DNA from 2 places in the Streptomyces sp. DSM 116795 genome. Region 1 is predicted to be linked to the other one. Evidence: riboswitches for the same ligand, from Rfam matches in the RefSeq annotation. Region 1 holds a riboswitch; the other holds the start of a gene.
What was found. Region 1 has a riboswitch for glycine ahead of gcvP (aminomethyl-transferring glycine dehydrogenase). Riboswitches for the same ligand answer to the same signal wherever they lie in the genome.

Region 1 (15,837 bases):
GCCGCGGCGGCCCGCGGTCTCGATCACCCCGCGTTCGCGCAAGGTCCGGTAGGCGGCCGCCACCGTGTTCGCATTGATGCCCAGACTGTGCGCCAACTCCCGCATGGGCGGCAGGAGTTGCCCCGGACTGAGGCCGCCCGTGCGCACACCGCTCTCCACGCTCGCCGCGATCTCTGCTGCGCGACGGCCCTCGATCCGATATTCTCCTAGCACAAACTTGATTATGCACTAGTACAAAACTGAACGCAAGGGAGAGTTCCTTGACGTACACCGTCCCGTCCCCCGGCCCTTCCCCCGACTCCTACGCCCGCACCGACCGCAGCGTCCCGACCCGGCACCGCGAACGCGCCTCGTACGACCGGGAGTTGGTGCACTCGATCCTGGACGAGGAGTACATCTGCCATCTGGGCTTCGTACGCGACGGCGCACCGGTGGTCCTGCCGACGCTGTACGCGCGCAGGGGCGAGCGTCTGTATCTGCACGGATCCACCGGGTCACGCCCGCTGCGGGAGGCGGACGGCGAACAGGGACTACGGGTCTGTGTGACCGTCACCTGCCTCGACGGGCTCGTTCTGGCCCGTGCGGCCTTCCACCACTCGCTCAACTACCGTTCCGTCGTCGTCCACGGGACCGCCCGCCGGGTCACGGAGCACGGCGAACTCACCGGCGCTCTCGACGCGTTGGTCGACGGCGTGGTCCCCGGGCGTGCGGCCGACTCCCGCCCCGCCGACGCCAAGGAGCTGGCCGCGACCGCCGTCCTCCGCCTCGACCTGGAAGAGGTGTCCGCGAAGGTCCGCCAGGGCGGGCCCGGTGACGACCCGGAGGATGCCGGACTGCCCCATTGGAGCGGCGTCGTCCCGGTCAGCCGCACGTACGGCACCCCCCTGCCCGCCGAGGACCTGACCCCCGGCACGGCGCTGCCCGGGTACCTCAAGAGCCGCTGATCCGGGGCCCGTTCAGCTCACGGGGCGCGCCCCGGCTCGTCAGGTGCGGGCGTCGTCCGGCGGGACGCCTCCGGCAGGACGCCGCGGGCATCGGCAGTGCTCTCCGCTCCGCCGGAGGCGACCGGCTCGTACTGCTGCTGTTTCGGGGCCGAGCTCTGCGCGATGAAGGCCCCCAGTAGGACGACCGCACCGCCCACGAGCTGTACGGCGGCGAGGTGTTCGCCGAGGAGCACCCAGGCGAGCACCGTCGCGATGACGGCTTCGAGGCACGCCACGACGCCGGCGACCTGCGGGGAGAGCCGCCGCACCGAGATGACTCCGGTGAGATACGCGGCGACGGTCGCGACCAGCACGATCCATCCCAGCAGGACGACCGCCGGCACCGTCCTGCCGTCCAGGGACGCCTGCCCGCCCAGCACTCGCCACTGCATCTCCCAGGGCCGCGCGAGCACGGTCAGTACGAGCGCGCCAATCAGCAGCCCGTAGGCGATCACGCCGAACGGATCCGGGGGCAGGCGGCCGTCCTTCCCGTCGCTGCCGTGGTCCGAGAGCACGAAGTAGCCCACCTGGCAGCAGGCAGCGCCCAGTGCCAGCAGCAGCCCCAGCAGATCGAGCGTGAGCCCGGACCACACCCGCACCACGCAGGCCAGACCGCCGACCGCGAGGACGACGCCCACTCCCGCGGCCCGGCTGACCGGCCGCCGCTGCACGAACCGCACCCACCCCAGCACCAGTGCGGGAGCGAGATACTCGATGAGGAGCGCGACGCCGACCGGGATGCGGGAGAGCGCAGCGAAGTAGCACGCCTGCACGCCGGCCACCGCCAGCAGCCCGAACCCCAGGAGCAGTCCGGGACGTTCACGCATCAGCGCCCGGTGGCGCCAGGCGAGGGGCAGCACGAGGAAGGCCGCGCCCGCCACCCGTAGCCAGGTCACGTGCAGCGGTTCGAGGCCGGCTTCGATCAGCGGCTTGGCAGCGGGTCCGGAACCGCCGAACGCGAAGGCGGATACGAGCGCGAGCGTCAGCCCGAGGCTGCGACCGCGGACATGCCGGCCGCCGGGCCGAGTGGTGTCGTGCATGCGTTCATCATGTCAACCGCCGACAGGAGTGTCACCCCTCATACCCCTGACATCGAGTCCGGCGGCGAGCCCCGTCACGTCGACTCCCGCGGTGCGCAGCACCTCAGCCGCGCGGCAGTCCGCATCGGCCGCCAGGCCGGCGAAGAGGTCGACGGCGTCGGCGCGTGCCTCCCCCCGTGCGGAGGCACGGTCCAGTGCCACCTCCATCGCCACGGCGGCGGCCGGTGACCAGCCGGCCACGAGCGGGGGGTCCGTCCCCCGCGGTCGGGGGCCGCCGGTCTCCACCGTGTGCCGCCAGCGCAGCCCGTAGCCGATGCTGCGCTGGGCGAGATAGCCGAGCAGTTTCGCGGTCTGCGCACCGCCGCCGCCGAGGAACGCCCGTATGACGGGGTCCGATTCGAGAAGGCTGTGCAGCAGATGCGCCGTGTCCACCTCGCGGTCGCCGCCCCGCGCGGCGCGGCGGCGCGCGGTCGCGACGACGGCGGCCAGCTGTTCGCTGAGCCGGTCCTCGATCACCGCGCCGGCCGTGCTGCCGGCAGGCACTGGGGGCGTACTGGTGTCCACAGCAGCACCACATCACATGCACATCCGGCCACACATCGCCGTCACGGGGCATATGCACGTCCCCCGTTGGGAGGTGAGCCCCGGACCACGTCTCCTCCCTGAGGAGGAGCAGGGCCTCAGGGACCCCCGCGAAGGGTATGCAGGAACCGAATGCCCGGAACATTGCGTCTTGTTCCCCAACAACCCCCCATACGGCAGCACTTGGAGATTCCCATGGCAGACCACCATGCACGCTCCGTTCTCGCCGCTCTCGCCCTCGGTGCCGCTGTGACCCTCAGCGGGTGCGCCGGAGGCTCCGCGTCCTCGTCGTCGTCCGACTCACCTGCTTCGGTGGACGGCCCGGACTCGGGCTCAGCCGCTCCGCAGAAGCCCAGCGCGCAGGACGCCGAAGACGACGGCGCCCGCCGTCCGGACGGCTCCGGCAATTCGCAGAGCCGGCCGCGGTGGTGCACGACGGAGGCGCTGTCGGTCTCTCTGCGACCGGGACAACCCGCCGCCGGCAACCGCTATGCCGCCCTCGTCCTCGCCAACTCCTCGTCCACCCCCTGCCGTACGCAGGGCTGGCCCGGGCTCCAGCTGACCGGCGAGGACGGCGGGAAGATCCCGACCGAGGTCGTACGGGACCACTCCACCCCCTCGCGGCAGCTGACGCTCTCCCCCGGCGGCAAGGCGTCGGCCCGGCTGCACTGGACGGTCGTGCCGGGCGAGGGCGACCCCTCCGACGGAAGGTGCCCGGACCCGAAGGCGGTACGCGTGATCCCGCCGGACCAGCGCACCGCGAAGTCCGCGCAGTGGAAGCTGGGCGAGGTGTGCGGCGCCGGCGAACTCGACGTCCGGCCGCTGCTGCCCGGCGGGGGTCCGCCGCGCTGACCGGCGGGCGAAGGCCCACGGCGCAACGGTCACTCGTCCTCGGCGAGGATCAGATAGAGCTTCTTGCGGGCGTCGTTGACGACCGCGAGCGCCTTGTCCCGCTGCTCCGGGCTGCCGTTCGCCCAGACCTGCTGGAACGCGCTGACCAGAGCACCGCCGGCCTTGCGCACCTCGTTCATCGCCTCCCAGTCGATGCCGCGTCCGGCCTCCTCCCACGGAGCCTCCGGGCCGGCGTCGGCCTCCTGCCGTCCGGCGTCGGTGAGGGAGAAGAGGTTCTTGCCGCCCTCACTGGCGCTGCTGATCAGACCCTCGTCCTCCAGCAGCTGCAGCGTCGGGTAGACGGAGCCCGGCGAGGGCTTCCACGCTCCGCCGCTGCGCTCGGCGATCTCCTGGATCATCTCGTAGCCGTGCATCGGACGGTCCTTGAGGAGCGCCAGGATCGAGGCACGCACATCGCCGCGGCGTGCCCGGCCTCGCGGTCCCCCGCGGCCACGCCCCCGCGGGCCGAACGGCGGCCCGTCTCCGAAGGGCGGACCGAACGCACCGAAGGCCCGCCTCTCGGACGGACCGAACCCACCCGGGCCGCAGTGCCCCGGGCCGTGACCGCGCCCGCGGCCGCCCGGTCGCTGTTCTTCCTTACGCATGACGACATCCTTTCGATGATCTGTCTTCGACAGACGTTGACTTGTCGTGATGCGTCAACGATATATCGCTGATGCTCGTATGGCAATGCCCTGGTTCTCGCCCCGTCTGACCTGTCTCAGCGGAGCTGGCGTCGATCTCACCCAAGGTGCGCGGATGCGGTTCTGTCTCAGCGAAGGTTGCTATCCCAGCAGTTTGTCTCAGCGAATGTGCACCGGCGCTCATGCCGGGTGTCCGGTCGCATCGAAGTTTGAGTGCTTGGTCCGCGACGCCGTACTCGGGCCCGGCTGAATAAGGGATGCACGCTGTGAGGGCTCGGTCCTAGGGTTTGCGCCCATGTCCACGACCGCCTCGCCGCTGTCCGCGTATCCCCCGTTGAACCTGGAGGTGCACACGCCCCGGCTGTCCCTGCTTGGGGCGACAGATGAGCTCCTGGAACGCCTGGTCCCGACGGTGCGCAAGGGGATAGCCACGGGGCCTCCGTGGCCCTTCGACGATCCGATGTCCCTCTATGAGGAGGGGCCGGGACGCGAGTGGAGCTGGCTGCGGGAGGTGTGGAGGGGCCGAGGCCGTGTCGAGGCCGGCTTCTGGCGCCTTTACTTCGTCGTGGTCATCGACGGCGAGCCGGTAGGGATGCAGGACCTGATCGGCACCGACTTCGCCGCGTTCGGAACGGTCTCCACCTTCTCCTGGCTCAGCCCCGACGTGAGGGGCGGCGGCATGGGGAAGGAGATGCGGCAGGCAGTGCTGCATCTGGCCTTCGAAGGGCTGGGGGGCTGCGAGGCGAACAGTGATGCGTTCGTCGACAACCATGCCTCGAACCGTGTCTCCGAAGCCCTGGGATATGTGCCGAACGGCGTCACCTGGGACACCCGACGGGGCGAGCCGGCGGAGATCAAACGCTGGAGGCTGACCCGCGAGCAGTGGATCACGCGGCGGCGCGACGATATCGAACTCGTCGCTGTTGCTGACTGTCTGCCCGTCCTCGGGATCGCCCCGTCACCCCTGAACTGAGCAACGCGAAGTGACGGCGCTGCCGTGGGAGCGGCGAGAAACAGGAAGGCGGGACCCAACGGACGTTGGCAGAATGCCCGTCCTGCTCAACACCCGACGGAGGACCCGACGGCCATGCCTCGTGCCATCACTTTGATCCGCACCGCCTCTCTGTCCGACGTCGCTGAGTATGCCTACGCGGCCACGGCGCCCGCCGAGTCACGCCTGATCTTCCTCGCCGGCGCGTGTCCGCTGAACGATGACGGCTCCACAGCGGCGATCGGGGACTACGCGGGTCAGGCGACGAAGGCCATCGAGAACATGCAGACTGCTCTCGCTGCCTCGGGCGCGTCGCTCCAGGACGTCATCAGCACCAGGGTCCTCGTCGCATCGGCCCGGCAGGAGGACCTGGTGGCTGCATGGGAGGTAGTCCGGAACTCGTTCGCCGACCATGACGTCCCCAGCACCTTGATGGGCGTCACCGTGCTCGGCTACCGGAACCAGCTCGTCGAAATCGAGGCCGTCGCCGCCGTGCTCGATTCTTGAGCCCACTGCCACGCATCCCCCCCCCAGCCCGTGGTGGCGCAGGCCCGTTCGTCGCCGCGAAGGCATCCCGCGTCCGCTCGTCCATGTCGTGCTCGGCCCGGACATCCACGACTCGGGCATGCACTGCAGCCAGCCGGACTAAGCAGCCGGGAGCGTGGCGGCGCTGGCGCCTGCCGTCATGCCAGCGCAGCCAGAATGGCTGCGACGATACGGCCGTCACCTGCGGTCTCTGTCGAGCAGGATCAACCGGTCCCGCTCCAGCCAGGAACGAGCTTCCGTTCACCTTCGCTGAGTTTCACGGAATCTTCGTTGAGACAGGTCACCGCCCGTCCCGGTCCACCTGTCCGGCATTGGCCGTCGCCCGGTCCATCCGACGTCGCCTAACGTCCCGCGGCATGAGGATCCGTACAGTCGACGCCTTCACCGACCGTCCCTACAGCGGCAATCCGGCCGCGGTCGTGCTGCTGGAGGAGGAGTCGTTCCCGCCGGACGAACGCATGCAGAAGGTCGCCGGAGAGATGAACCTCTCGGAGACCGCCTTCGCACACCCGCTCTCCGGGGACTCGGAGGCCGACTGGGCGCTGCGCTGGTTCACTCCCACCACGGAGGTCGGTCTGTGCGGTCACGCGACGCTGGCCACCGCACACGTCCTGCACGGCGACGGCAGGAGCGAAGGCGCCGTCCGCTTCCGCACCCGCAGCGGTGTGCTCGGCGCGGCAACCGCGCCCGGCGGAGCGATCACACTGGACTTCCCCACGGCACCGCTCACCCCTGCCGCCGCACCCCCCGGTCTCGCCCCCGCTCTCGGCGCCGAGCCGGTCTCCGTGTACGACACGGGCCCGCTCGGCGATCTCCTCGTCGAGGTGGCGGACGAGCGGACGCTGCGCGCCCTCACCCCCGACAGCGCGGCGGTCGCCCGCCTCCCGCACCGGGGCGTCATCGTCACCGCGCTCGCGGAGGGCCGCACCGGCGGCACCCATGACGGCGGCCACGACTACGTCTCGCGGATGTTCGCCCCCGGCGCCGGTATCCCTGAGGACCCGGTCACCGGCAGTGCCCACACCGCCCTGGCGCCGCTGTGGTCCGGGCGGCTGGGCCAAGACTCCCTCACGGGCCTGCAGTGCTCCGCTCGTACGGGCCTGGTGCGTACGACACTGCGCGGTGAACGCACCGAACTGACGGGCGAGGCGGTCACGGTGCTCGACGCGCAGCTCTGTGCCGGATGGTGACGCGCGTCCGCCCGGAGAGCGCAGTCCCCGGCCACGCCCGTCGGTTCAGGGCGTAGGCAGCCAGTCCACCTTGCCGGCGAAGAGCGCGTAGCCGGTGAAGGCGACGATGTCGATCAGGGCGTGAGCCACCACCAGCGGCCCGACACGTCCCCAACGCCGGTAGAGCACAACGAAGATGACGCCCATCGCCATGTTCCCCAGCATGCCGCCGATGCCCTGGTAGAGGTGGTACGAGCCGCGCAGCACGGCGCTCACCCCGAGGGCGGCCCACGGTGAGTAGTGCAGCTGCCCGAGTCTGCGCAGCAGATAGCCGACGACGATGACCTCTTCCAGCACGGCGTTCTGCAGCGCGGAGGCGATCAGGACCGGAATCCGCCACCACACGTGCGGCAGGGACTCGGGGACCACGGTGAGGTTGAAACCGGCCTGCAGGGCGGCCAGGTACAGCGCAAGGCCGCTCCCGCCGATGGCGGCCGCCAGCAGCGCCCCGCGTCCCAGGTCGAAGCCGGGCCTGCTCCGGTCGAACCCGAGCGAGCGCAGCCCTCCCCCTGCGCCCGGGCGGCCCGGGCGGTGCTCCCAGCCCTCCCGCATGAGGAGGTGCGCCACCAGCGCCACCGGCACGAGCGCCGTGGCGATCCCGAAGAGCTGCCAGGCCAGGTCCAGCCACGGGCGGTCCGGGGCCCGTGAGGTGTTGAGCCGTGCGGCCTGGTCGGCGAGAGCCCCGGAGGCGGTCAGCGAGCCCACGAAGCTGATCAGCGCCGATACCGCGCTCGCCCCGAGCGACAGTGCCAGCACCAGCAGCGTCTCGCGCCGCAGTACGCGCTCCGTGAGCGTCTCCCCGGACGCCGGGGACCGGGCGGGGTCGCTCGCTTGCGACTGCACACATGCCTCCACTTCACCGGTACGCGACAGCCGGGGACGTGCATAGCTTGCCGGACGCGGACGGGGCGTGCGAAGCGGGGTCCGGCCGCACGGGCCGGGGCGCGGGCCGTACCGCTAGGCCCCTGGGGGCCAGGTGTGCACCGGCTCGCCCGTGCGGGCGAGTTCGCAGTAGCGCCGTGTGACCGCCGCGAGCGCCTTCTCCCGGTCGAGCCCGGAGTCGACGCAGCGGTGGTAGGCGGCGGCCTGCCACGAGGCGCCGTTGACGCGGCGGCGGCAGCGTTCCTCGATGATGCTCAGGCAGCGGTCGCGGTCGCCGCTCTCGACGCCCCACGCCTCCAGCCCGGCGGCCGCCATGGGCAGCAGTTCCTCCTGTACGAGCCGGACCGCCGGCACAGTGGCGAGGCCGCCGGGGCGGCCGGGCCGCGGCCAGGTCAGTTCGGCCTCGATGCCGTACCGGCAGGCCGCCTCGAAGTTCGCGGACGCGGCGCCGAAGGGCAGTCTCGTCCAGACCGGGCGCGGCTCGTCGGCGAGGCTGCGCACCAGTCCGTAGTAGAGAGCGGTGTTGGCGAGCACGTCCGCCACCGTGGGGCCCGCGGGCAGCACCCTGTTCTCCACGCGCAGATGGGGGACGCCGGCGGTGACCGCGTACACCGGCCTGTTCCAGCGGTAGACGGTCCCGTTGTGCAGCACAAGTTCCGGGAGGCCGGGGGTGCCTCCCTGCCGCAGTACGCCGTGCGGGTCCTCGTCGTCGCAGATGGGCAGCAGCGCGGGGAAGTAGCGCAGGTTCTCCTCGAACAGGTCGTACACGGAACCGATCCACCGCTCGCCGAACCAGGTGCGCGGCCGTACGCCCTGTGCGCTCAGCTCAGCCGGCCGGGTGTCGGTCGCCTGCAGGAAGAGCGGGATGCGCGACTCGCGCCACAGCTCACGGCCGAACAGGAAGGGCGAGTTGGCGCCCATGGCGACCTGCACGGCGGAGACCGCCTGCGATGCGTTCCACACGTCGGCGAAACGATCCGGCGTCACCTGCAGATGCAGCTGCACCGAGGTGCACGCTGCCTCCGGCGCGATCGAGGCGGAGTTACGGGTCAGCCGCTCGACGCCTTCGATGTCGAGGACGACCTCCTCGCCCCGCGAAGCCATGATCTGGTCGTTGAGCAGGGTGTAGCGGTCCACCTCGGTCAGGTTCGACGAGACGAGGTCCTCGTCCGTGAGCGTGGGCAGGATGCCGATCATCACGATCCGGGCGCCCTCTTCCCGGGCCTGCCTGTCGGCATAGCCAAGCCCCGTACGCAGCTCCTCCGCCAGCTGATCGAACACCCGCCCGGACAGGCGGTGCGGCACGATATTGACCTCGAGATTGAACTGCCCGAGTTCCGTCTGGAAATCCTGGCTGCCGATACGCCGCAGCACCTCGGCGTTCATCATGCGGGGCATTCCGTCGGCGTCCGCGAGATTCAGCTCGATCTCCAGGCCCATCAGATTCCGCGGGCGCTCGAACCGTCCCTCGTCCAGGAGCACCCCGAACGCCTCGAGGCACTCCTTCAGCTTCCGCCTGTACCGATGCCGAGCGGACAGGTCGAACCCGTCGGAGACGACCTTCTCACCCATCGGGGTGTCCCTCCTCGATACGGCCGCATGGTGTCAGCCATGATGCCCGTCGGGCAGGTGGATAACGCCTAGGCCGCGCGTTTTGAGACTCCCGTCCCGCCGGTCCTCCGGCAGGGGCCGCGCTCGATTCAAGGCCCGGCCCGGAAGGTACGAGTCCGGAACCCGGCCGCCGGTGACTGCCGCATATCGCGCCGGGCGTCACGTTCCTCTGGCATGCGGCAGGAGTCCCAGTCCGGACGCACAGTCATTGTGGGAAAGGCAGACAGGATCCGGCCGACCACCGGAGCACCGTCGCCCCAGGCAGCAGGCCCGGGCACCACAGGACAAGCAGTCAAGTACCGCACCACGCCGACCGGATACCGCCTTGCGTTAACAACCCTGGCGCGTTAGCAGAAATGGTGATGTAGCACCCTTCGTATAAACTCCGGGCAGAGGCCGAGGCGCGGTATCACCGGACGGTCCGGGGGCCCGCAGTCGACGCGTCCGCCCGCGGCTCGCGGTCTTCCCACGCCGACAGTGCTGTCCGCGCCATGCAGAGCACCACGTGATCTCCAGTGAGAGGTGGCGACCCATCATGCCGCTGCAGGTCCCTTCCGCCCCGGTTTCCGCATCACGCAGCGTCCTTGCGGCGCTTCGCACCCGGCCTCCCGCGCACCGGGGACGCACGCCTCTCACCGCGGACGGAGCCGGGCGCGCACTGGAGATCGAACTCCCGCTGCCCGTCCATGAGTTGACCGGAGACCGCCCGGCCGCCGCGGCCCCGTCCACGCGGCTCACCGGCTGGCGCTTCCTGCTGCGGGATGCGGGCGCCCCCGCCGGATCGGCCGCGGTCGGCGCCGCGGAGACACTGCTCACCTCCGACGGGTGGGCGTTCGCGTACTTCTGCGGCGGCCCCTACGTCGCCTCGTCCCAACGGGCCCTGCGGCAGGCCGAGTCGCTGCCCGGGCTCCACCAGCCCCGGCTGCTGTCCGTGCCGCGGCTGTACATGCTCACGCTGTGGCTGCACGGGAACGCCGACGCGGACATGACCGAGGGCACACCGCAGCCCTCCGACCTGCTGATCCCGCTGGCGCCCGCTCCTCCGGGCATCGCTGCCCGCGTACCGCACCGGGCGGACGCGCTGCTGCCGCTGCTGACCAGGCGTTCGGTCACGACGACGACGCTGCTGCGAAGCGGGGCGTGAACGAAGCGGGGGATGTGAACGAGGTGCGGTACGGTACGCGGCACCTCGCGCGGTTCCGGGCCAGGGCTCCCCGCAGCACCAATACGGCAAACCACCCGTAACAGCGGTGGAGTTGACGGCAACCACCCGCACGAGTGATGCGTCTGTCCTGGTTGAGGAGTGGTGACACGAAATCCCTGCGGAATCTCCTCCGCGGGGGAACACTGGGACACGCACCGGAACGGGGGGCGGCAATGGACACCGTTACCAGCCGCAACACGGACATCACGACACTACGGAAGACGACAGCGACAATGTGCCAGCACCAGCCACCTTGCCCGACAGCCGAGTCCGCCGACCGGGAAGCCGCACACCCTGTGGCTCACTTCCCGGAACAGGGCTGGAGCCTGCTGTGCAATGGTGTTCTCCTCTTCGAGGACACGGGTGAACTCCTGCCGGACGGCAAGATCATCGATCCGCACCGTCCGCTCGACAGCCGCAACATCGCCACCGCCGCCTGATCCCGCAGCGGCGCAGAGCCAGGGCCGGCCCGGTGTCCCACCGAACCGGCCCTGACGTATGCGGCGTTGCTCCGCCGCGCCGGCTCAGCCGTCGTACTCCTCCAACGGCGGGCAGGAGCACACCAGATTGCGGTCGCCGAAGGCGCCGTCGATACGCCGCACCGGCGGCCAGTACTTGTCCGAGGCGCTGACTCCCGCGGGGAACACCGCCTCCTCGCGCCCGTAGGGGTGCGCCCAGTCCCCGCTCAACTGCCCTGCGGTGTGCGGCGCGTTGCGCAGCGGATTGTTCTCGGCGGGCCACTCCCCCGAGCCGACCTTGTCGATCTCACCGCGGATCTCGATCATCGCCTCGCAGAAGCGGTCCAGCTCTGCCAAGTCCTCGCTCTCCGTGGGCTCCGTCATGAGCGTGCCCGGCACGGGGAACGACATGGTCGGTGCGTGGAAGCCGTAGTCGATCAGCCGCTTGGCCACGTCGTCGATGGTGACGCCGGTCTGCTTCGCCAGCGGCCGTACGTCGATGATGCACTCGTGCGCGACCAGCCCGCGCGGCCCCGTGTAGAGCACCGGGTAGTGCGGTTCCAGGCGCTTGGCGATGTAGTTCGCGCCGAGCACCGCGACCTGTGTGGCACGGCGCAGCCCTTCGGCTCCCATCAGCCGCACGTACGCCCAGGAGATCGGCAGGATCCCGGCCGAGCCCCAGGGTGAGCCGGAGACGGGGCCGATGCCGCTCGCCGGTCCCGCGGCGGGCTGCAGCGGGTGGTTGGGCAGGTGCGGGGCGAGGTGCTCGCGCACCCCGATCGGGCCGACGCCGGGACCGCCGCCGCCGTGCGGGATGCAGAAGGTCTTGTGCAGGTTCAGATGGGAGACGTCGGCACCGAACTTGCCGGGCCGCGCGAGCCCCATCAGCGCGTTGAGGTTCGCGCCGTCCACGTAGACCTGACCGCCGGCGTCGTGCACGGCGGCGCAGATCTCGGTGATGTTCTCCTCGAAGACCCCGTGCGTGGAGGGGTAGGTGACCATCAGCACCGACAGTTCGTCGCCGTACTGCTCGATCTTCGCGCGCAGGTCGGCGGTGTCCACGTCACCGTCCTCGCTGGTCCTGACGACCACCACGCGCATGCCCGCCATCACGGCGCTGGCAGCGTTGGTGCCGTGCGCAGAGGAGGGGATCAGGCACACGGTGCGCTGGTCGTCGCCGCGTGAGCGGTGGTAGGCGCGTACGGCGAGCAGCCCGGCCAGTTCGCCCTGCGAGCCGGCGTTGGGCTGCAGGGAGACCGCGTCGTAGCCGGTGATCTCCGCGAGCTGCTCTTCGAGCTGGCGGATGAGCGCAATGTAGCCCTCGGCCTGGTCGGCCGGTGCGAAGGGATGCAGCCCCGCGAACTCGGGCCAGGTGACGGCCTCCATCTCGGTTGTCGCGTTGAGCTTCATCGTGCACGACCCGAGCGGGATCATGCCGCGGTCCAGCGCGTAGTCGCGGTCGGCCAGCCTGCGCAGGTAGCGCAGCATCGCCGTCTCGGACCGGTACTCGTGGAAGACGGGGTGCGTCAGGTAGTCGTCGGTGCGCAGCAGCGCCTCGGGCAGTGCGTCGGGCAGGGCGTCGTCCGCAGCGCGGGCGTCCAGCTCGGCGGGATCCGCCTCGACGCCGAAGGCGGACCAGGCGGCCTCCAGCTGCGCCCGGTTCGTGGTCTCGTCGCAGGCCATGCCGACGTGGTCGGCGTCTGTCTCCCGCACATTCACACCGGCTTCCCGCGCACGGGCGACGATCTCGGCCGCACGGCCCGGCACCCGGGCGGTGACGGTGTCGAAGTAGCTGCCGTGCACGATCTCGACGCCGCCTGCGCGCAGCCCCTCGGCGAGCAGCGTCGCGTAGCGGTGCGTACGGCGTGCGATGTGCGCAAGGCCCTCCGGCCCGTGGTGCACCGCGTACATCCCGGACATCACCGCGAGCAGCACCTGGGCAGTGCAGATGTTGCTGGTGGCCTTCTCGCGGCGGATGTGCTGCTCGCGGGTCTGCAGGGCGAGGCGGTAGGCCTGCGAGCCGTCGGCGTCCTTGGAGACTCCGACGAGGCGGCCGGGGAGGCTGCGCGCGTAGCTCTCGCGCACCGACATGTAGCCCGCGTGCGGCCCGCCGAAGCCCATGGGCACACCGAAACGCTGACTGGAGCCGACTGCGATGTCCGCGCCGAGCGAGCCCGGGGAGGTCAGCAGCGTGAGGGCCAGCAGATCGGCGGCGACGGTCACGACCGCACCCAGTTCGTGAGCCTGATCGATGACGGCACGGTGGTCCCGCACGGCGCCGGAGGCTCCCGGGTACTGCAGCAGCATCCCGAAGACGCCCCGCTCCGCCACGTCCGCGGGGATGCCGTCGTCCAGGTCCGCTACGACGACCTCGACGCCGGTCGGCTCGGCGCGGGTGCGGATGACGGCGATCGTCTGCGGAAGGCAGTCCGCGTCGACGAGGAAGACGCCTTGCTTGACCTTGCCGACACGGCGGGAGAGGGCCATGGCCTCGGCCGCCGCCGTGGGCTCGTCCAGGAGGGAGGCGCCGGAGGTCGGCAGACCCGTCAGGTCGGCCACCATGGTCTGGAAGTTGAGCAGAGCCTCCAGGCGGCCCTGCGAGATCTCCGGCTGATACGGCGTGTACGCGGTGTACCAGGCCGGGTTCTCCATGACGTTGCGCAGGACGACCGCGGGCGTGAAGGTCCCGTAGTAGCCGAGGCCGATCATGGACGGGAGCACCTGGTTGCGGGCGGCGAACTCCCGCAGCTCCGCGACGACCTCGGCCTCGGTTCGGGCGGGAGGCAGACGCAGGGCCTCATTGCTCTTGATCACTTCGGGGACCGCCGCGGCCGTCAGCTCGTCGAGGGAGCCGTACCCGACCTGGGCGAGCATCTTGGCCTGCGCACCGGTATCGGGGCCGATGTGCCGTCGTTCGAAGGGAGTTCCGCGTTCCAGATCGGTGAGAGGGATGCGGTTGGCAGTCATCTGCGGGGGCCTCCTGGTCGCTGTGACCTACGGGGACACCATGGCGCTGGTGCCCGGACGCCCTCCCCCTCTGTCATCTCGACCTGAGAGTTTCACCGGTCCGCCCGGCTGGACGGGAACCCGGCTTTCACCGTCGGTGAGGAGGAGCCCAGGCACTGCTCGGCCCGCCCTGCTTTCCAGAGTGACCTCGCCCGCGCGGTACGTGAGCCTGAGAGATTCCGGGGAGGAGTTGCTCCTTCGGCGCCTCCGGCTGCACCGGAGGACTCTCCCGCTCGGGGTCAACAGCCGCTTCCGAGCCTACCAGCGGTTTGTCCGGCAGGAGCCGGAGGTGCACTCGGGTGGCCAACCGCTGAAATGTGCCTTTGGGTGGTAATACGGCTTGTACGACCGGCTCCCGGCGTCCCCCGGCGCCCCCGCAGCACGCCGTTGCGCGGCAGTACGACAGGCCGAGGGAGGGGTTCGTCAAACCACCAGACCCAGGACCGGCCTCTTATCGTCACGCACCCGGTGCCCTGGTCACGTCGACTTGGAGGGACCGTGCAGCACGACATCGATCCCCGGAGCCTGATCGGACGCAAAGCACTCGACAGCAGCGGCTGCAAGATCGGAACGGTGGGCGAGGTGTATCTCGACGACGCGACGGGCGAACCCGAGTGGGCTGCCGTGCGCACCGGGCTTCTCCGGCGCGAGACCCTCGTACCGCTGGAGCCGAGCGAACTCGTCAGCGGCTTCCTGCGCGTCCCCTTCGACCGCGCTCTGGTGCGCAGCACCCCCGTACTGGGCGTGGGCAGACACCTCTCCCCCCGCCAGGAGCTCCAGCTCTATCTCCACTACGGACTGGACGTGCCGCCCTCCGCGGAAGCCTCGCGCCCCTCTGCCTCCCCGTCCCCGGCGTCCGAGGACTCTCCCGCCGCTTCCTCCTCCGTCTCACCCGCTCCCGACAGGGACTTCGGGCGGATAGCGGGTTCCGAGAGCTGAACCGATTCCTCCCTGGCCGCCTCCCCCGTCCGGCCCAACGAGTCCGTACTTTCCGTGCGCGACATCGCCGCGAGGGGCGGCGGCTCGGCCGCCTCCAGAGCGGGATCGTCCACGGAGAAGGTACGGACTCGCCCGGGCACCGACCCCGGATCCTCAAACCGCACGGTGACCCGTCCGAGGCCGCTGCCCTGCACCCAGCCGTGGCCATGTTCCGCATGCCGTACGTCCCGCCCCGGGACCCAGCGCCGGTCGGCCGGCGCCTCGGCCGCCTCGGGCGCGGCCGCCGGGCCCGGTCCCTCCCGCTGCCGGGCGTCGTCGGCCGCCGCCATCGCTTCAGCCGCATCCGCCGTGGCCTGTGCCTGTGCGAACAGGTCCTCCTGTGTGAAGTCCGCCAGACCGCTCACGCCGACACCGAGCAGCCGTACCCCGGCGGTGGTGTCCACCGTGTCGATCAGCCTGGCCGCCGCCTCCCGCACCACGCCGCGGTCGTCGGTGGGGCCCCGCAGCGTCTCCGAGCGCGTCAGCGTGGAGAAGTCGTAGCTCCGCACCTTGATCGCAACGGTGCGCCCGGACCTCCCCGCCGCCTGCAGCCGCTCCACACAGCGGTCGGCTAGCCGCGCGACATGGGCCTGTACGAGCGCCCGGTCGGTGAGGTCCACGTCGAAGGTGTCCTCCACCGACACGGACTTCGCATCGCGCTCCGCGATCACCGGGCGGTCGTCCCATCCGTTCGCCATCGCGTACAGCGAGGTGCCGTGCGCTCGGCCGAGGAGCCTCAGCAACTCCGCCTCTCCCGCCTCCGCCGTGTCCCCGACCGTGGTGATCCCCGCC
Region 2 (15,837 bases), 5.1 Mb from region 1:
TGGCGTTGATGTCCAGGTCGTAGTCGCCGTTGATGAGGCGCTTGTCCATCTCGTCGGAGTTGGTGATCAGCGTGAGGGTGATCTTGTCCGGGAGCGCCTTGCGGATGTTGTCCGAGGACTTCTTCCACTCGGGGTTGCGGACGAGCTTCAGCGACTTGTTCGGCGTGTACGACTCGAACTTGTACGGGCCGTTGGAGAACGGCTTCAGGCCGTACTTCGACTTGGTGTCCTTGTCCTGGCGCACCGGCGAGGCCGACGGCATCGCGAGCATCTGCTCGAAGTCACCGTTGCGCTTGGGCAGTTTGAAGACGATCTTGTTGTCGGTCGGCGTCTCGATGGCGTCCAGACCGAGCTTGTCCTTGGCCTTGTCCTTGTAGGGGCCCTTGTACTTGCCGTCCGGGTCGAGCGTGTCCTTGAGATAGATGGGGCCGCCGGACAGCACGTCCTGCGCCCACTGCCGCTCGATGCCGTACTTGATGTCCTTGGAGGTGACGGGCTTGCCGTCCTCCCAGGTGATGCCGTCGCGAAGCTCGTACGAATACGTCTTGCCGCCGTCCGAGATCTTCGCCTTGGCCTTGGCCAGGTCCGGGACCAGCTCCGAGCTCTCCTTGCCCGCGACGGGCTTGCTGGTGATCAGGGTGCGGCTGTAGTAGCGCATGAAGTCCCAGGCGAAGCCGTAGTAGCCACGCGTGGTGTCCCAGGAGTCGGCGTCCTGGGTACCGATGAACTTCAGCGTCCCGCCCTTCTTGTCGGACGCGTTCGCCGTCTTGCCGTTGGCCGCGTTGAATCCGGGCGCCTTGCCGTCGCCTTCGCCGTCACTGCCGCCGCCACCGCATCCGGCGGTGACGAGGAGGGCCGCGACCGCGACGGCCGACGCGGCGATCCTGCGCCTCGATGAGCGTTGGGTTGTCACGATCTGCATCCTCCGGTGTAGGTCACGGCCCGCACGGCTGCGCCGGGCCGGGGGTCCAGAGCCAGGCCGTGCCTGGCGCTGGGGTGTCAACGGGACCCCTTGGGATCGAGCGCGTCGCGCACGCCGTCGCCGAAGAGGTTGAAGGCGAGGACGGTGATGAAGATGGCCACACCCGGCACCACCATGAACATCGGATCCGCCTCGTAGTAGCGCGTGGCCTGGGAGAGCATCTGCCCCCAGGAAGCAGTCGGCGGCTTGACTCCCACGCCGAGGAAGCTGAGCGCCGCCTCGGTGAGGATGTTGGTGGGAATCATCAGGGTGGTGTAGACGGTGATCGGCGCGATCAGGTTCGGCAGCAGCTCCTTGTACAGGATGTAGCGCCGCCCGGCACCGAGGCTGCGGGCCGCCTCCACGTACTCCCGCTCACGCAGGGAGAGGGTCTGACCGCGCACGATGCGGCCGATGTACGGCCAGCCGAAGAAGCCGATCACCAGGATCATCACGGTCATCCGGACGCCTGTGCCCGTCAGCCCGAACATCTCGCTCGGCAGCACGGAGATCAGCGAGATGATGAACAGCAGCTGCGGGAAGGCGAGCAGCATGTCCATCACGCGGCTGATGGCCGCGTCCAGCCAGCCGCCGAAGTAGCCCGCGAGAGCGCCCAGTACGGTTCCGACGACGACGGCGACCACGGCGGAGAGGAAACCGACGAGCAACGAGACGCGTGCGCCGTAGACGACGCGGCTGAAGAGGTCCCGTCCGTTGCCGGGTTCGACACCGAGGAGATGCTCGGCGCTGATGCCGCCGAGCGCGCCCTTCGGCGTCTGGAACAGCGGGTCGATCGCGTCCTCGTGGTGCTGGTCCGGCGGATGCCCCAGGACGCTCACGATGAGCGGCGCGAACACGGCCACCACGATCAGCAGGAGGACGACGCAGCCGCCGGTGAGCGCCACCTTGTCGCGCTTGAGACGGTTCCACGCGATACGTCCGAGAGAGCGTCCTTCGATGGACTTGCCACCTGCGCCGTCAACGAGAGCGGGATCGGCAGGAGCGGTCTCCGCGGACGTGTCGTGCAGTGGTGCCGTCATCGTGGGGGAACCCTCTCTCGGCCGGGGGTGACCAGCCACGCCCGCCGCTGTAGCGGCCAGTTCGCAAGTAACGCGTTCACAAAAGGCCGAAGGCCTCAACGCTCGGGAGTCTCATCCGCCTCGCGATCACCCGCCAGTCCCCCTGGGGAAAGGATGCCTAACTGTGATGTGCGGCGTCAGGTTCCGTTATACGAACGGAAGCTGGCGACTATCGGAAACCGATCAATGCGCGTGGACAACCGCCCACCAGCACTTCCGTGCGCAGGACTCTTGAGCGGAGGAGGAGTTGGGCACCGACCGCCCGTACGGGCGTCAGGAGAGCGGATATCCGTAACCGTGCCGCGGAGCGGCGTCGGCCGTCGGCACGTCACGGTCGAAGAAAGGACGCGAATTGCGGCGCAGCCACATCGCCACGGGGTCGTAGTCGTCCGACATGGCGACGCTGGAGACGGGCAGCCCGTCCGGCACCGCGGTCACCGACTGACGCATCATCTGCTGCGCCGACTCGACGGCCTGCCGGCCCGAGTCGTACAGATCCATGCCGATCGCGAGATAGCCGGCGCCCAGCGCGGGCTGCACCCAGGCGCGGCGCAGGGACCGCACGGCGGGCGTGCGGTGTGCGTTCTGGCTGAGCAGTGCGTAGAACTGCGCGATGTCCAGGCTCGGTTCGCTGATGCGCAGCGGACCGGCGGGCAGCTGGTCCAGGCCCAGCGCGATGCGCCGCAGATCGAGCCAGGGGACGCCGACCCCGCCGCCCGGGGCGTGCGGGTTGAGCCAGATCCCCCAGCGCTCCGGGAAGAGGGCGGAGGCGATCTCGCGGCCGGAGACGATCTCGTGCGAACGGTCCCAGCCGGAGGCCGCCAGCTCCTGGGCGGAGGTCACGCAGGGGGCGTAGCCGTACCCGCCCACCTCCATGTTTCCGTACTGTGCGTCGGGCGTGCCCGGACGGCCGTTCCAGAGCAGCATCCACACTTCGCTGTCGGTGAGCGCATCGAGCAACGCCTCATAGGTGTCGTACCTCCCCGGCGACACCTGCCCCAGCAGCTGCTCGACACCTGCCACCGCGCTCACCTGGCCGCCCTTCTTACGGAACCGCTCTCTCGCCTGCCCGCCTCCCCCAGAGCCTTCCGGCCTGGGTGGGGGTCCCCCCAGTGCAGCGAGGGGGAGTGCCCCCAAGCAGCACGGCCGGCAGGGAAGCGGTCTTTCACCATGATCTGTACCGGGTCCGCGAACGCGGCCCTCCCCGTTGTCCCCGTCATCAAACCAGCTTACGAGCCGCGACCGACACGGGGCGTCGTACTGAAGCGCTACGTCCTGGGGCGGAGCGGGGGCGGGCGCCCCCGACCCTGGTCCCGGACGGGGTGGCGGATGCCGGCCCCGGGTGCCGGTAATGGATGCCGGGCTCGGGTGCGGGGCCCGGGTGCCGGGCCGGGCGTCGGTCCCCGCGTCGGGGCCAGGGATCAGTCCCGCGAGTAGAAGGGGCGCACGCAGTGCCGCATCCAGTCCACGACCGGGTCCTGCGCGGCGTCCATCAGCACGAGCTGCACGAGCCACTTGACCGGGACGCGGCCCAGCGCGCGCGCCAGCGCGTCGTGCGCGGCCTGGCGGATGTCGGGGTCGAGCTGGTCCAGCTCGATCCCGATGAACAGCGCGGGCGGATCGCCCTCCGAACTGGCCAGGGCGCGGCGGGCGGTGCGCATCAACGGCAGAGTGGAGAACTCACCGGCCACGGCGGCGAGGAAGTCCACCGGCTCGTCCTGCCAGTCCGGTTCGAAGAGCCGTACGCGCGCGCCCCGCGCCACGCCCCACGCCGCCTGCTCGCCGGGGGTGTTGGCGCAGAGTTCCGCGACGGCCTCCGGCGGCAGCGGCATGCCGACGGTGCCCTCCGGATTGACGGCGATGCCGACCTGCGGCGGCAGTCCGCGGGCGAACTCGCGGGCCGGCGCGACGGTGAAGGACATGTGGCCGCCCACGACTTGCAGGAACTGCTGCTCCGAGCTGAAGACCGGGACATACGCGGCCCCGTCGAGCTCGACTGTGGGCAGATCCAGGTCGGGGCTGTTCGGGCCGCCGCCCTCGGGCAACGGGACCCAGACGCTGCTGCGTCCGAGCACCTCCAGCAGCCGGGCACCCGCGCCGGGCACCTGCAGGGAGGCGGCGAGGGCCTCCTCCAGTTCGTTGCCGGGCCAGCCTCCGCCGTGGCCCGGTCCGTACTGCTGAGGAATGGTCATGGCGGAAACCCTAGTGCGGTGGTCACGGCGGGGTGCGGGCGGTCCCGGTGCGCGGGCGTGCGCGTGCCGCCCACCCGCCGTCAGTCATGCCGTCCGTCGGCCGTCCGTCCCGCGTCAGTCGAAGGCCATGCCCGGGAGCCTCCCCGCAGCGCCCCGGTCCAGGAGCACCACGGATTCGCATCCGCGGGGCAGCCGCCCGGCCTCCGCGTCCGCGATGAGCCGCCGTACCGCACGGCGGTGGCGCATGAATGCGTAGTCGGAGACGGTCCGCCCCCGCTCGGCCTGGCTGCGCAGCGCCGTCGAGGGCGGTACGTCGAGGAGTACGAGGTGGAGCGCGCGGCCGCGGCGGAGGGCGTCCCGGCCGAGCCAGTTGCGCACCCAGGCCTGGCTGCCGCAGTCGTGCACGACGACGCTCGCCCCGGAGGCGAGCGCGCGCCGCAGCCCGGCGTAGTGCGCGAGGCGTACGAGGGGCCGGTAGACGGCGTACGGCAGCCAGCGCGGGAGAGCGGCCGCCCACCGTTCGCGCACGTCCTGGGAGTCGATGCGGCGGACGGTGTCCTGTACGGCGACGGCACGGCGGATCAGCGTCGACTTGCCGCTGCCGGGGAGCCCCGAGACCACGACCCTGTCGCCGGCGGGGAAGCGGAGCGTACGGCGGATCTCCGTGCCGCGCAGATCGTGAAGGGTGGCGGCGACCGCGGACGGAGCCGGAGGCGCCGGAACGGCCGGTCCGACCGCGGCAGCCGTGGCGGCCCCGGCGGACGGGCCGGCCGGGGCCGGAGTCTCGACGGCCGCAGGTGCCGCCACCGGAGCGCCGCCGGCGTCTCTGCGCTGCCCGGCGGATGAATACCCCCAGCCGGTCACCGTCGCGTACGCACTGCGCAGGCTGCCCACCTGATCGCCCCTCCCCGGCTGGTGACCGCCGGTCGGCGGTCCGCCTCCGAGAGTGTCAAGAAACAGTAATGTGCAGCAAGGCGGCCTTACCGCTGCGGGACTGCCGCGAAAGGCACGCACCGCCCCGGCAGGGACGCACGCACCGCTCTTGCGGCGAGGCACCGCACCGCTCTCCGGCAGGGACGCACGCACCGCTCCCGAGGCGAGGCACGCACCGTCGACGCCCCTGCTCCGCCGTGCCATGATGAGCGGGCCAGTCAACTGCATACCGGCCGTTCGAATCCACGCGGGAGAGTCCCCGGCCGCGCACAGTGTGCGGGTCACCGGGGCGCCGAAGGAGCAAGTCCTCCCTTGAATCTCTCAGGCACCGATACCGCGCAGGATGAGGCAGATCTGAAAAGCGGGCCGCCCACGGGCGGCTCCACCCACGGTGCAAGCCGCCGCCCGTGCACGAGGGCTCGTGGCGAACCTCTCAGGTTCCGATGACAGATGGGGAGGACATCCGCGTCACCGAGTCACGGGAGCCTGACATGAACGACACCGACAGCGGGACCGCCGGCACCCCGGCCCCGCGCACCACGGCCCTTGATGCCGTACACCGCGCGCTCGGCGCCACGATGACCGACTTCGCAGGCTGGGACATGCCGCTGCGCTACGGCAGCGAGCGGGACGAGCACGTCGCGGTGCGCACGCGCGCGGGACTCTTCGACCTCTCCCACATGGGCGAGATCACCGTCACCGGCCGCCAGGCCGGCGAGCTGCTGGACTACGCCCTGGTCGGCAACCTCTCCCGGCTGGCCGTCGGCCGCGCCCGCTACACGATGCTGTGCGACGCCTCCGGCGGCATCCTCGACGACCTGATCGTCTACCGCACCGGCGAAGAGACGTACATGGTCGTCGCCAACGCCTCGAACGCGCAGACCGTGCTGGACGCGCTGAGCGAGCGCGGCACCGGCTTCGCCGCCGAGGTCCGCGACGACCGCGACGCGTACGCGCTGATCGCCGTGCAAGGCCCGGAGGCCGCAGCCATTCTCTCCGGAGGGCACGGCCTCAAGGCCCTCACGGACGCCGATCTGGACGGGCTGAAGTACTACGCGGGCCTGCCGGGCACCGTCGCAGGACGCGACGCCCTCATCGCCCGTACGGGATACACCGGCGAGGACGGCTTCGAGCTGTTCGTGTCGCCCGCCGACGCCGTCGCCGTATGGGAGGCGCTCACCGAGGCGGGCGCGCCCGCCGGTCTCGTGCCGTGCGGACTGAGCTGCCGCGACACCCTGCGCCTCGAGGCGGGCATGCCGCTGTACGGGCACGAACTGACCACGCGTACAACGCCGTTCGACGCGGGCATGGGCCGGATCGTGAAGTTCGAGAAGACCACGAACGACGGCGACTTCGTCGGGCGCAAGCCGCTGGAGGCCGCCGCGGCCCAGGCCGAGAAGGCGCCACCGCGCAAGCTCGTCGGTCTGATCGCGGAGGGCCGGAGGGTGCCGCGCGCGGGCTACGAGGTGGTCTCCGCGGCGGACGGTTCGGTGATCGGCGAGGTGACCTCGGGTGCGCCGTCACCGACCCTCGGCAAGCCGGTCGCCATGGCGTACGTCGATCCCGCGTCCGCGGAGCCCGGCACCGAGGGCGTCGCGGTGGACATCCGCGGCAAGCACGAGCCGTACGAGGTCGTGGCGCTCCCCTTCTACAAGCGGCAGCGCTGACGGCCCTCCCCGTGCTCTTCGAGCAGGGACACCCCATGACCGTGGCGCGCCGACACCCGTGCCCCTGGAGGTGTCCCGCGTCCCACTGGCCAAGACTGATTCCCTCCGTCCCCTTCTCATCCAGGAGAATCGCAACATGAGCAACCCGCAGCAGCTGCGCTACAGCAAGGAGCACGAGTGGCTGTCGGACGCCGAGGACGGCGTCTCGACGGTCGGCATCACGGCGCACGCCGCCGACGCGCTCGGCGACGTCGTCTTCGTCCAGCTCCCCGAGACCGGGGACAGCGTCACCGCGGGCGAGCCCTGCGGCGAACTGGAGTCGACGAAGTCGGTCAGCGACCTCTACGCGCCGGTCTCCGGTGAGATCACGGAGATCAACCAGGACGTCGTGGACGACCCGGCGCTGGTCAACTCCGCCCCGTTCGAGGGCGGCTGGCTGTTCAAGGTGCGTATCTCGGACGAGCCGGCGGGTCTGCTGTCGGCCGACGAGTACGCCTCGTTCACCGCCGGGAGCTGACGCCCGGCTCCGCGCCCGCACGTACGGCCGCCCGCAGGCGGCCACGCAACCGGCCCTCTAACCGGCCCACAACGACCCAACGCCGCCCGTATGTCCGCCAATGTGCCCGACCGGCCTGCCACCAGGGATGGTTCCATGTCGCTTCTGAACAGTTCTCTCCATGAGGTGGACCCGGACGTCGCCGCCGCCGTCGACGCCGAACTCCACCGCCAGCAGTCCACCCTCGAGATGATCGCGTCGGAGAACTTCGCTCCCGTCGCCTCCCTGGAGGCCCAGGGTTCCGTCCTCACCAACAAGTACGCGGAGGGCTATCCGGGCCGCCGCTACTACGGCGGCTGCGAACACGTCGACGTCATCGAGGACATCGCACGCGAGCGCATCAAGGCCCTGTTCGGAGCGGAAGCCGCCAACGTGCAGCCGCACTCCGGTGCCTCCGCCAACGCCGCCGCGATGTTCGCGCTGCTCAAGCCGGGCGACACGATCATGGGCCTGGACCTGGCGCACGGCGGGCACCTCACGCACGGCATGAAGATCAACTTCTCCGGCAAGCTCTACAACGTCGTCGCCTACCACGTGGACGAGAAGACCAGCCAGGTCGACATGGAGGAGGTCGAGCGGCTGGCGCGCGAGCACCGGCCGCAGATGATCATCGCCGGCTGGTCCGCGTATCCGCGGCAGCTCGACTTCGCGGCGTTCCGCCGCGTCGCGGACGAGGTCGGCGCCCTGCTCATGGTCGACATGGCGCACTTCGCGGGCCTGGTGGCGGCCGGTCTGCACCCCTCGCCCGTGCCGTACGCGGACGTCGTGACCACCACGACCCACAAGACGCTCGGCGGCCCGCGCGGCGGCGTGATCCTCTCGAAGAAGGAGTACGCCAAGAAGATCAACTCCGCGGTGTTCCCGGGCCAGCAGGGCGGCCCGCTGGAGCACGTCATCGCGGCGAAGGCGGTGTCCTTCAAGATCGCGGCCTCGGAGGAGTTCAAGGAGCGCCAGCAGCGCACCGTCACCGGCGCACGGCTGCTGGCCGACCGGCTGCTGAAGCAGGACGCGGTGGACGCGGGCGTCTCCGTCCTCTCCGGCGGGACCGACGTCCATCTGATCCTCGTCGACCTGCGCAACAGCGACTTGGACGGCCAGCAGGCCGAGGACCGGCTCCACGAGATCGGCATCACCGTCAACCGCAACGCGGTCCCGAACGACCCGCGGCCTCCCATGGTCACCTCCGGCCTGCGCATCGGCACGCCCGCGCTGGCCACCCGCGGCTTCCAGGAGGAGGATTTCCGCGAGGTCGCCGACATCCTCGCCGAGGCGCTGCTGCCCGGCTTCGACGAGGACAAGGCGAAGTCGCTGAGCGCCCGCGTCACGGCGCTCACCGAGAAGCACCCGCTCTACCCCGGCCTGGGCAGGTAACAGGCCTCTGGTGCCGCGGTGCGGACGTCCGCTCCGCGGCACCGGCCCCCATCCGGCCGACCGGACGACCCCGGCACCAGGCACGCGGCCACCCGGCCGTCCGGCCGTTCCCCGTCCGGCCACCACCGGACCCGAGGCCCACCAGTAAGGCCCCGCACGGAAAGGAGGCGCCCGCCATGGCGGTCTCCGTCTTCGACCTCTTCTCGATCGGCATCGGCCCGTCCAGTTCCCACACGGTCGGCCCGATGCGCGCCGCCCGCATGTTCGCCGGGCGTCTGAAGAACGAGGGTGTGCTGGCCCACACTGCGTCCGTACGTGCGGAGCTGTACGGGTCGCTGGGCGCCACGGGCCACGGGCACGGCACCGCCAAGGCCGTACTGCTGGGGCTGGAGGGCGAGTCGCCCCGGTCCGTGGACGTCGAAGGGGCCGACGAACGGGTCGAGAGCATCCGTTCGTCGAAGCGGCTGCGGCTGCTGGCCGCGGAGATAGGGGACGCCCACGAGATCGCCTTCGACGAGCAGTCGCAGCTCGTCCTGCACCGGCGCCGCTCACTGCCGTACCACGCGAACGGCATGACGCTCTTCGCCTACGACGCCGCCGGCAGCACGCTGCTGGAGAAGACGTACTACTCGGTGGGCGGCGGCTTCGTCGTCGACGAGGCCGTGCTCGACGAGGGGGGCGCCGGCTCCCCCATCAAGCCCGACGACACCGTGCTCACGCACTCCTTCCGCACCGGCGACGAACTGCTGCGGCTCACCCGCGAGACCGGGCTGTCCGTCTCGGAGCTGATGCTCCAGAACGAGAAGGCCTGGCGCTCGGAGGAGGAGATCCGCGCCGGGCTGCTGGAGATCTGGGAGGTGATGCGCGCCTGCGTCGCACGCGGGCTGACCCGGGAGGGCATCCTGCCGGGCGGTCTGAAGGTACGCCGCAGGGCCGCGACGGCCGCCCGCCAGCTCCGGGCCGAAGGCAACCGCGAGGCGCACGCGACGGAGTGGCTGACGCTCCACGCGATGGCGGTGAACGAGGAGAACGCGGCGGGCGGCCGCGTCGTCACCGCCCCCACGAACGGCGCCGCGGGCATCATCCCGGCGGTGCTGCACTACTACACCGAGTTCGTGCCGGGCGCCGACGAGGACGGCATCGTCCGCTTCCTGCTGGCCGCCGGCGCCGTCGGACTGCTCTTCAAGGAGAACGCCTCGATCTCCGGCGCCGAGGTCGGCTGCCAGGGCGAGGTCGGCTCGGCGTGCTCCATGGCGGCGGGCGGTCTGGCCGAGGTCCTGGGCGGCGGTCCGGAGAAGGTGGAGAACGCGGCGGAGATCGGGATCGAGCACAACCTGGGGCTGACCTGCGACCCGATCGGCGGGCTCGTCCAGATCCCCTGCATCGAACGCAACGGGATGGCCGCGGTGAAGGCCGTCACCGCCGCGCGCATGGCCCTGCGGGGCGACGGCCGGCACCACGTCTCGCTGGACAAGGCGATCAAGACGATGAAGGACACCGGCGCCGACATGAAGGTCAAGTACAAGGAGACGGCCCGGGGCGGCCTCGCGGTCAACGTCATCGAGTGCTGAGCGAACCACCTCTGACCAGGTGGTTCGCGCCTTTCAGCGCTGTCGCGGCTTCCCTGTCCGTACGACGGAAGGCCCTCGGAAGGCCCCGTGACGGAGCTGAGAGTCCCTGAAGAATCCCTGAGGTTTCCCTGTCCACGGAGGGGCTGGGCAGAGGAGTAGTCCAGGTGTGGCCGCTCGCGCTGCGCGGTAGCGCGCGTGTCGGCGTCCCGTGACCCGGCCCGCACTCGTTGGGCGCGATGATTTCCGCCGTCGTCTCCGGTCAGTACATCGGAGCAGATTCATCCGAGCCCGGGAGGAACCGTGACTGAGCAGAAAGCCGGCGCCCTACCACCAGTGGTCGACCGGCAGACCTGGCAGGCCGCGCTCGACGATCTGCGTGTGCGAGAGAAGGCCGCCACCCGTGAACTCGACGCGATCGCTGCACAACGCCGCCGACTGCCGATGGTCGAGCTCCCGGACTACACGCTGATCGGTCCGGACGGCCCCACCCGGCTGGTCGACGTATTCGACGGGCGCTCCCAACTCATCGTCTACAACCACATGTGGTCCGATGGCGCGGAGTGGCAGTGCGGCGGCTGCACAGGGCTGACGTCGCAGTACGTCCGGCTGGACTTCCTCGAAAACTATGACGCCCGCTTCGTCATCGTCACCAACGGGCCCATCGGAGAAGCGCTGGCCTACAAGGCCAAAGTCGGCAACAAGATGGACTGGTACTCGTCGTCGGAGAGCTCGTTCGGCGCCGACGTGGGCGCGCCACCCGGCGCGGGATTCGCGGTGAACGTGTTCCTCCGTGACGGCCAGAATGTCTACCGCACTTGGCACACCGACGGCCGCGGTACCGAACAGCTCAGCTACACCTTCGCGTTGATCGACATCCTGCCGTGGGGCCGCCAGGAGGAATGGCAGGATTCACCCGACGGTTGGCCGAAGTCGCCCACCTATTCCAACTGGCTCGACTCTCCCGACGTCGCCCGGCTCTACGGCCCGAATGGCGACGCCACAGCGACGCCCGCGAGATCCGCTGGTCTCTGAGACGTCATCTCACGTGGTGAGTTCGGTGAGCGCCTTGCAGCGGATCAGGGTGGCTGCAAGGGCGAGGCGCGGCGAAGTGCCGGCTCTTGCGTTAGCAACGCACGGTCAAGCCCATGCCGGAGCTGGCGCCGGTGACGAAGGCGACTTGGCCGGTGAAGTGATACGTGGGGTTCATGGCGGTCCCCAGTCCGTCCCGGTGAGCGGCGAGTGGCAGGGTCAGGGCTTGAGGAGGGCATTGATGGCGCCGCGCTCGTCCATCGCCCGGTAGCCCTCGGCGACCTGGTCCAGGGGCAGGGTGAGGTCGAAGACCTTGCCCGGTTCGATCCGGCCCTCGAAGACGAGGTCGATCAGGTCGGGCAAGGAGCGGCGCACGGGGGCGGGGCCGCCGCGCAGGCCGACGTGGGAGAAGAACAGCTCCTGCCCGTCCACCGCCACGTCGTGGGGCACGCCGACGAAACCGACGTTGCCGCCCGGCCGTGCGGAGTGCAGGCCTGCTCCATGGCCTGGTCCGTGCCGACGCATTCCAGCACGCTGTCGGCGCCGATCCCGCCGGTCAGCTCCTTGATCCGGGCCACGCCCTCATCGCCGCGCCCGGTGACGATCTCCGTGGCGCCGAACTCACGGGCCGGCTTCTGGCGGGGCTCGTGGCGGGACATGGCGATGATCCGCTCGGCCCCCATCTCCTTGGCGGCGATCACCGCGCACAGGCCCTCACCGTCTGCACCGCCGAACCAGGCTCTCCCTCCGAAGAGGGACTGCGGCCGCTCGCGTCCTGGGCAGCCACCCAGGACGTCGGCTTGCCCGCGGAGCAGAAGGCCGACTGACAGCGGGCGAAGTCCCCAGCGTGGACGGCCCTCTCCGCGCGGGAAGCGCGCGGCGGCCTCGCGGTCGACGTCATCGAGTGCTGACGGTCCGGCGGCAGGGGCCGTGACCGAGCGCGTGAGGCCATGTGACCCGGGGCCGTGACCCGGGTCGTGACCCGAGGCCGTGAGACTGTGGCCGGAATTACAGCCTCGCCCGCCCGTAACAACCCGTTTCGTCCGCTCCGCCCGCAGCTGCGGCTTCGGCCTCCGCGCGGCCGGTTCGAGGGGATGCTCCACATACGGGACCCCCGCCACGGAATAGGAATCCGCAGGTGAGGCACGTTACCGACCATTAGCTTCCCGGGCGTGGCCGTGATCCGGCAATCCATGGGTACGGTTGTTCCCGCGAGGTCGTGCCGCCCCCGTCGCAGCCCCTCCGTCAGCCACCTGAAGGCGCTGCGTTCCTGGCCGGTCTCGAGCCCTTGACGTCCCCGAGAGGCAAAGAGCGTTGACGAGCGAGACCGGCACGATGCTGCGCGAGTTCCTCCGATCACCCGCCGACATCGGCGCAGTCGCACCCAGTTCCCCCAGACTCGCCGAGGCGATCACCGCCCCCGTACCCGAACTCGGCGACCCGGTCGTGGTCGAGCTCGGCCCCGGGACAGGGGCGGTCACCACCATCATCGAAGAGCAACTGAGCGGTCGCGGACACCAGTTGGCCATCGAGACGAATCCGCGGCTGGCCGATCAGCTGCGCTGGCGCTGCCGGAAGGTGGAGGTGATCGACGCCGACGCCTCGACGCTGCCGCAGCTCCTCGACGAGCGGGGCCTGGACAAGGCGGACGTGGTCGTCAGCGGCCTGCCCTGGGCCTCCTTCTCCCATGACGTGCAGCGCCAGATCCTCTCGGCGGTGAGCCGTGTGCTCGCGCCGGACGGAGCGTTCACGACCTTCGGATACGTCCATGCCCTGCGACTCGCGTCGGCTCTGCGTTTCCGGCAGCTGCTCCACACCACCTTCGAAGAGGTGGTGCCGGGCCGCACGGTGTGGCGGAACCTGCCGCCCGCGCTCGTCTACCACGCGAGGCGCCCGCGGACACCGGCTGCCCATGGAATGGCCGTGGTGCCGTCGCGCCGCTACCCGGGGAGCGTCTCCGACGCGAAGTCGGTGAGCTGAGCAGCCGGCGACGGCCGCTCGGCCGGTCGTCGCCGCGCCGCCTGACAGCCTGTGAGGAAATCGAGAGGGCACGACGAGGGGTCCGTGAAGACCCCTCGTCGTGCCCTTCGTCGTCAACTACCCGCGTAGCGGCGGCACTTGGCCTAGGCCATCGGAAGCGGAACGGGCACCCCCAAAGCGGGAAACGGGCAGACCGAACCCGCCCGTTTCCCTCCTTTCGCAGGTCAGCGGATTCGAAGCAGGATTCAACTCAGGCAAAAGCAGGCAGGATTGAAAGCCATTCGGACTGTTTTCCAGCTATCACGGGCATGTAGAACTCTCCGCACGAACGGCGTCACGCTGCGTCGAGGTGTCACGGAGGCAGTGTCCCCGAGGAAGGCCCGGGTGCTGCCGGACACCTCCTCGCGGGACGCGCACAGGAACCACCCCTAGGAGAGTCTGTGTTCAACTCCCGGAGAAGGTCCGGATACAGAGGAAGGACGGTAAGCATGGTGGCGGCGGGGGCCGTCACGGCCAGTCTGCTCACGGCGTGCAGCTCGCAGGAAACGGCTCCGCCGGAGAAGAAGTCCATCAAAGTGCTGATGGTCGACAACCCGCAGATGCTGGAGCTGAAGAAGCTCACAGCCGAGCACTTCACGAAGAAGACAGGCATCAGGGTCGACTTCACCGCGGTGCCCGAGAACGAGGTCCGCCAGCAGGTCCACAAGGACTTCTCCGCCCAGTCGGGGCGCTACGACGTCGCCACCATCAGCAACTTCGAGACGCGGGACTACGCCCGCCGCGGCTGGCTGAGGCCGCTGGACTCGTTCATCACCAAGGACCGCGGCTTCGACCAGAGCGACATCCTGCTGCCGATCCAGCTCTCCCTCAGCGGAGCGGACGGAAAGGTGTACGCGGAGCCCTTCTACGGCGAGTCCTCGTTCCTGATGTACCGCAAGGACGTCTTCGACAAGCTCGGCCTGGAGATGCCCGAGAAGCCCACATGGGGGCAGGTCGCGGCGCTGGCCGAGGAGGCCGACCGCCCGGAGAAGGGCATGAGCGGCATATGTCTGCGCGGTCAGCCGGGCTGGGGGGAGATGGCCGCTCCGCTGACGACGGTCGTCAACACCTTCGGCGGCACCTGGTTCGACCAGCGCTGGAAGGCGAAGCTCACCGACCCCGGCTTCGCCGACGCGGCGCAGTTCTACGTCGACCTCGTACGCGAACACGGGGAGGAGAACGCCGCGAAGTCCGGCTACGCCGGCTGCCTGCGCAACATGAAGAACGGCAAGTCCGCGATGTGGTACGACGCGACCGCCGGGGCCGGTTCCCTGGAGGCCGACGGATCACCCGTCAAGGACAAGATCGGCTACGTACCGGCGCCGATCGAGGAGACCAAGTCCTCAGGGTGGCTCTACACCTGGGCGTGGGGCCTGCAGAAGTCGTCCGAACAGCCCCGTTCGGCTTGGGAGTTCATCTCGTGGGCGTCGAGCAAGGAGTACGAGAAGCTGGTCGGCCGCGAGATCGGCTGGGAGAACGTGCCCGCCGGGAAGCGGGAGTCGACCTTCGACCGGCCGCAGTACAGGAAGGCCGCGAGCGCCTTCGGCGACGCGACGGAGAAGGCGATCCGGGAGGCCGATCCGCGCAAGCCGGGCGTGCAGAGGCGGCCCACCCTCGGAATCCAGTTCGTCGGCATTCCCGAGTTCACAGGCCTCGGTGACAGCGTCTCGCAGGAGTTGAGCGCCGCCATCGAGGGGGAACAGTCCGTGGCAGCGGCGCTGCGCAAGTCGCAGACCGAGGCACGGAAGGTCGGCGCGCAATACCGCAAGCAGCCCTGACCGGCGCCTCCCGGCAGGGGCCGCCCACGGCTCACCAGTCGTGGACGGTCCCGTCGGCGAGGCGGTTGACGGGCAGGTAGGCGGGCTCGTACGGGAAGCGGGCAGCGGCGTCCGTGTCGAGCTCGACGCCGAGTCCCGGAGTCCCGGACGGATGCAGCAGACCCTCCTCGAAGGTGTACGACGTACGGAAGACCTCCAGGGTGTCGGCGGAGTGCCGCATGTACTCCTGGATGCCGAAGTTGTGTACCGCCAGGCCGAGATGGAGCGCCGCCGCCATGCCCACCGGTGAGATGTCGGTCGGGCCGTGCATCCCGGAGCGGACGCCGTAGACCGCCGCGAGGTCGAGCAGCTTCTTCATGGCGGTGACACCGCCGGTGTGGGTGACCGCGGAGCGCACGTAGTCGATCAGCCGCTCGCTGAGCAGAGTGGTGTAGTCGTGCACCGAGTTGAACACCTCGCCGATCGCCAGCGGCGTGGTGGTGTGCTGGCGGATCAGGCGCAGCGCGGCCTGGTCTTCGCCCGGAGTGACGTCCTCCAGCCAGAACAGGTCATACGGCTCAAGGGACTTGCCGAGCTTCGCCGCCTGGATGGGCGTCATCCTGTGGTGCCCGTCGTGCAGCAGCGGCATCTCCGGCCCGAACTCCTCGCGTACGGCCTCGAACACGCGCGGCACATGACGCA

Region 2: another riboswitch for glycine. It lies ahead of gcvT (glycine cleavage system aminomethyltransferase GcvT); the one in region 1 lies ahead of gcvP (aminomethyl-transferring glycine dehydrogenase).

Annotation. Positions count from the first base shown of each region.
Region 1 is NZ_CM147707.1:6,981,170-6,997,006, reverse strand. It holds gene ACSMXX_RS30245 (aminotransferase class I/II-fold pyridoxal phosphate-dependent enzyme) at 1-213, opposite strand, end outside; gene ACSMXX_RS30240 (pyridoxamine 5'-phosphate oxidase family protein) at 261-944, shown strand; gene ACSMXX_RS30235 (EamA family transporter) at 962-2,023, opposite strand; gene ACSMXX_RS30230 (hypothetical protein) at 2,036-2,587, opposite strand; gene ACSMXX_RS30225 (DUF4232 domain-containing protein) at 2,801-3,457, shown strand; gene ACSMXX_RS30220 (PadR family transcriptional regulator) at 3,487-4,101, opposite strand; gene ACSMXX_RS30215 (GNAT family N-acetyltransferase) at 4,436-5,113, shown strand; gene ACSMXX_RS30210 (RidA family protein) at 5,228-5,638, shown strand; gene ACSMXX_RS30205 (PhzF family phenazine biosynthesis protein) at 6,034-6,867, shown strand; gene ACSMXX_RS30200 (CPBP family intramembrane glutamic endopeptidase) at 6,913-7,749, opposite strand; gene ACSMXX_RS30195 (glutamate-cysteine ligase family protein) at 7,864-9,360, opposite strand; gene ACSMXX_RS30190 (hypothetical protein) at 9,935-10,543, shown strand; gene ACSMXX_RS30185 (DUF5999 family protein) at 10,837-11,043, shown strand; gene gcvP (aminomethyl-transferring glycine dehydrogenase) at 11,128-14,028, opposite strand; glycine riboswitch at 14,089-14,214, opposite strand; glycine riboswitch at 14,215-14,309, opposite strand; gene ACSMXX_RS30175 (PRC-barrel domain-containing protein) at 14,566-15,006, shown strand; partial or broken gene ACSMXX_RS30170 (DNA polymerase IV) at 15,078-15,837, opposite strand, start outside.
Region 2 is NZ_CM147707.1:1,924,406-1,940,242, forward strand. It holds gene ACSMXX_RS08110 (ABC transporter substrate-binding protein) at 1-913, opposite strand, end outside; gene ACSMXX_RS08115 (ABC transporter permease) at 1,000-2,001, opposite strand; gene ACSMXX_RS08120 (enhanced serine sensitivity protein SseB C-terminal domain-containing protein) at 2,314-3,072, opposite strand; gene ACSMXX_RS08125 (enhanced serine sensitivity protein SseB) at 3,462-4,232, opposite strand; gene ACSMXX_RS08130 (AAA family ATPase) at 4,347-5,039, opposite strand; glycine riboswitch at 5,404-5,512, shown strand; gene gcvT (glycine cleavage system aminomethyltransferase GcvT) at 5,657-6,832, shown strand; gene gcvH (glycine cleavage system protein GcvH) at 6,969-7,349, shown strand; gene ACSMXX_RS08145 (serine hydroxymethyltransferase) at 7,485-8,759, shown strand; gene ACSMXX_RS08150 (L-serine ammonia-lyase) at 8,936-10,330, shown strand; gene ACSMXX_RS08155 (DUF899 domain-containing protein) at 10,631-11,362, shown strand; partial or broken gene ACSMXX_RS08160 (zinc-binding dehydrogenase) at 11,579-12,078, opposite strand; partial or broken gene ACSMXX_RS08165 (transcriptional regulator) at 12,073-12,186, shown strand; gene ACSMXX_RS08170 (class I SAM-dependent methyltransferase) at 12,674-13,339, shown strand; gene ACSMXX_RS08175 (ABC transporter substrate-binding protein) at 13,828-15,156, shown strand; gene manD (D-mannonate dehydratase ManD) at 15,188-15,837, opposite strand, start outside.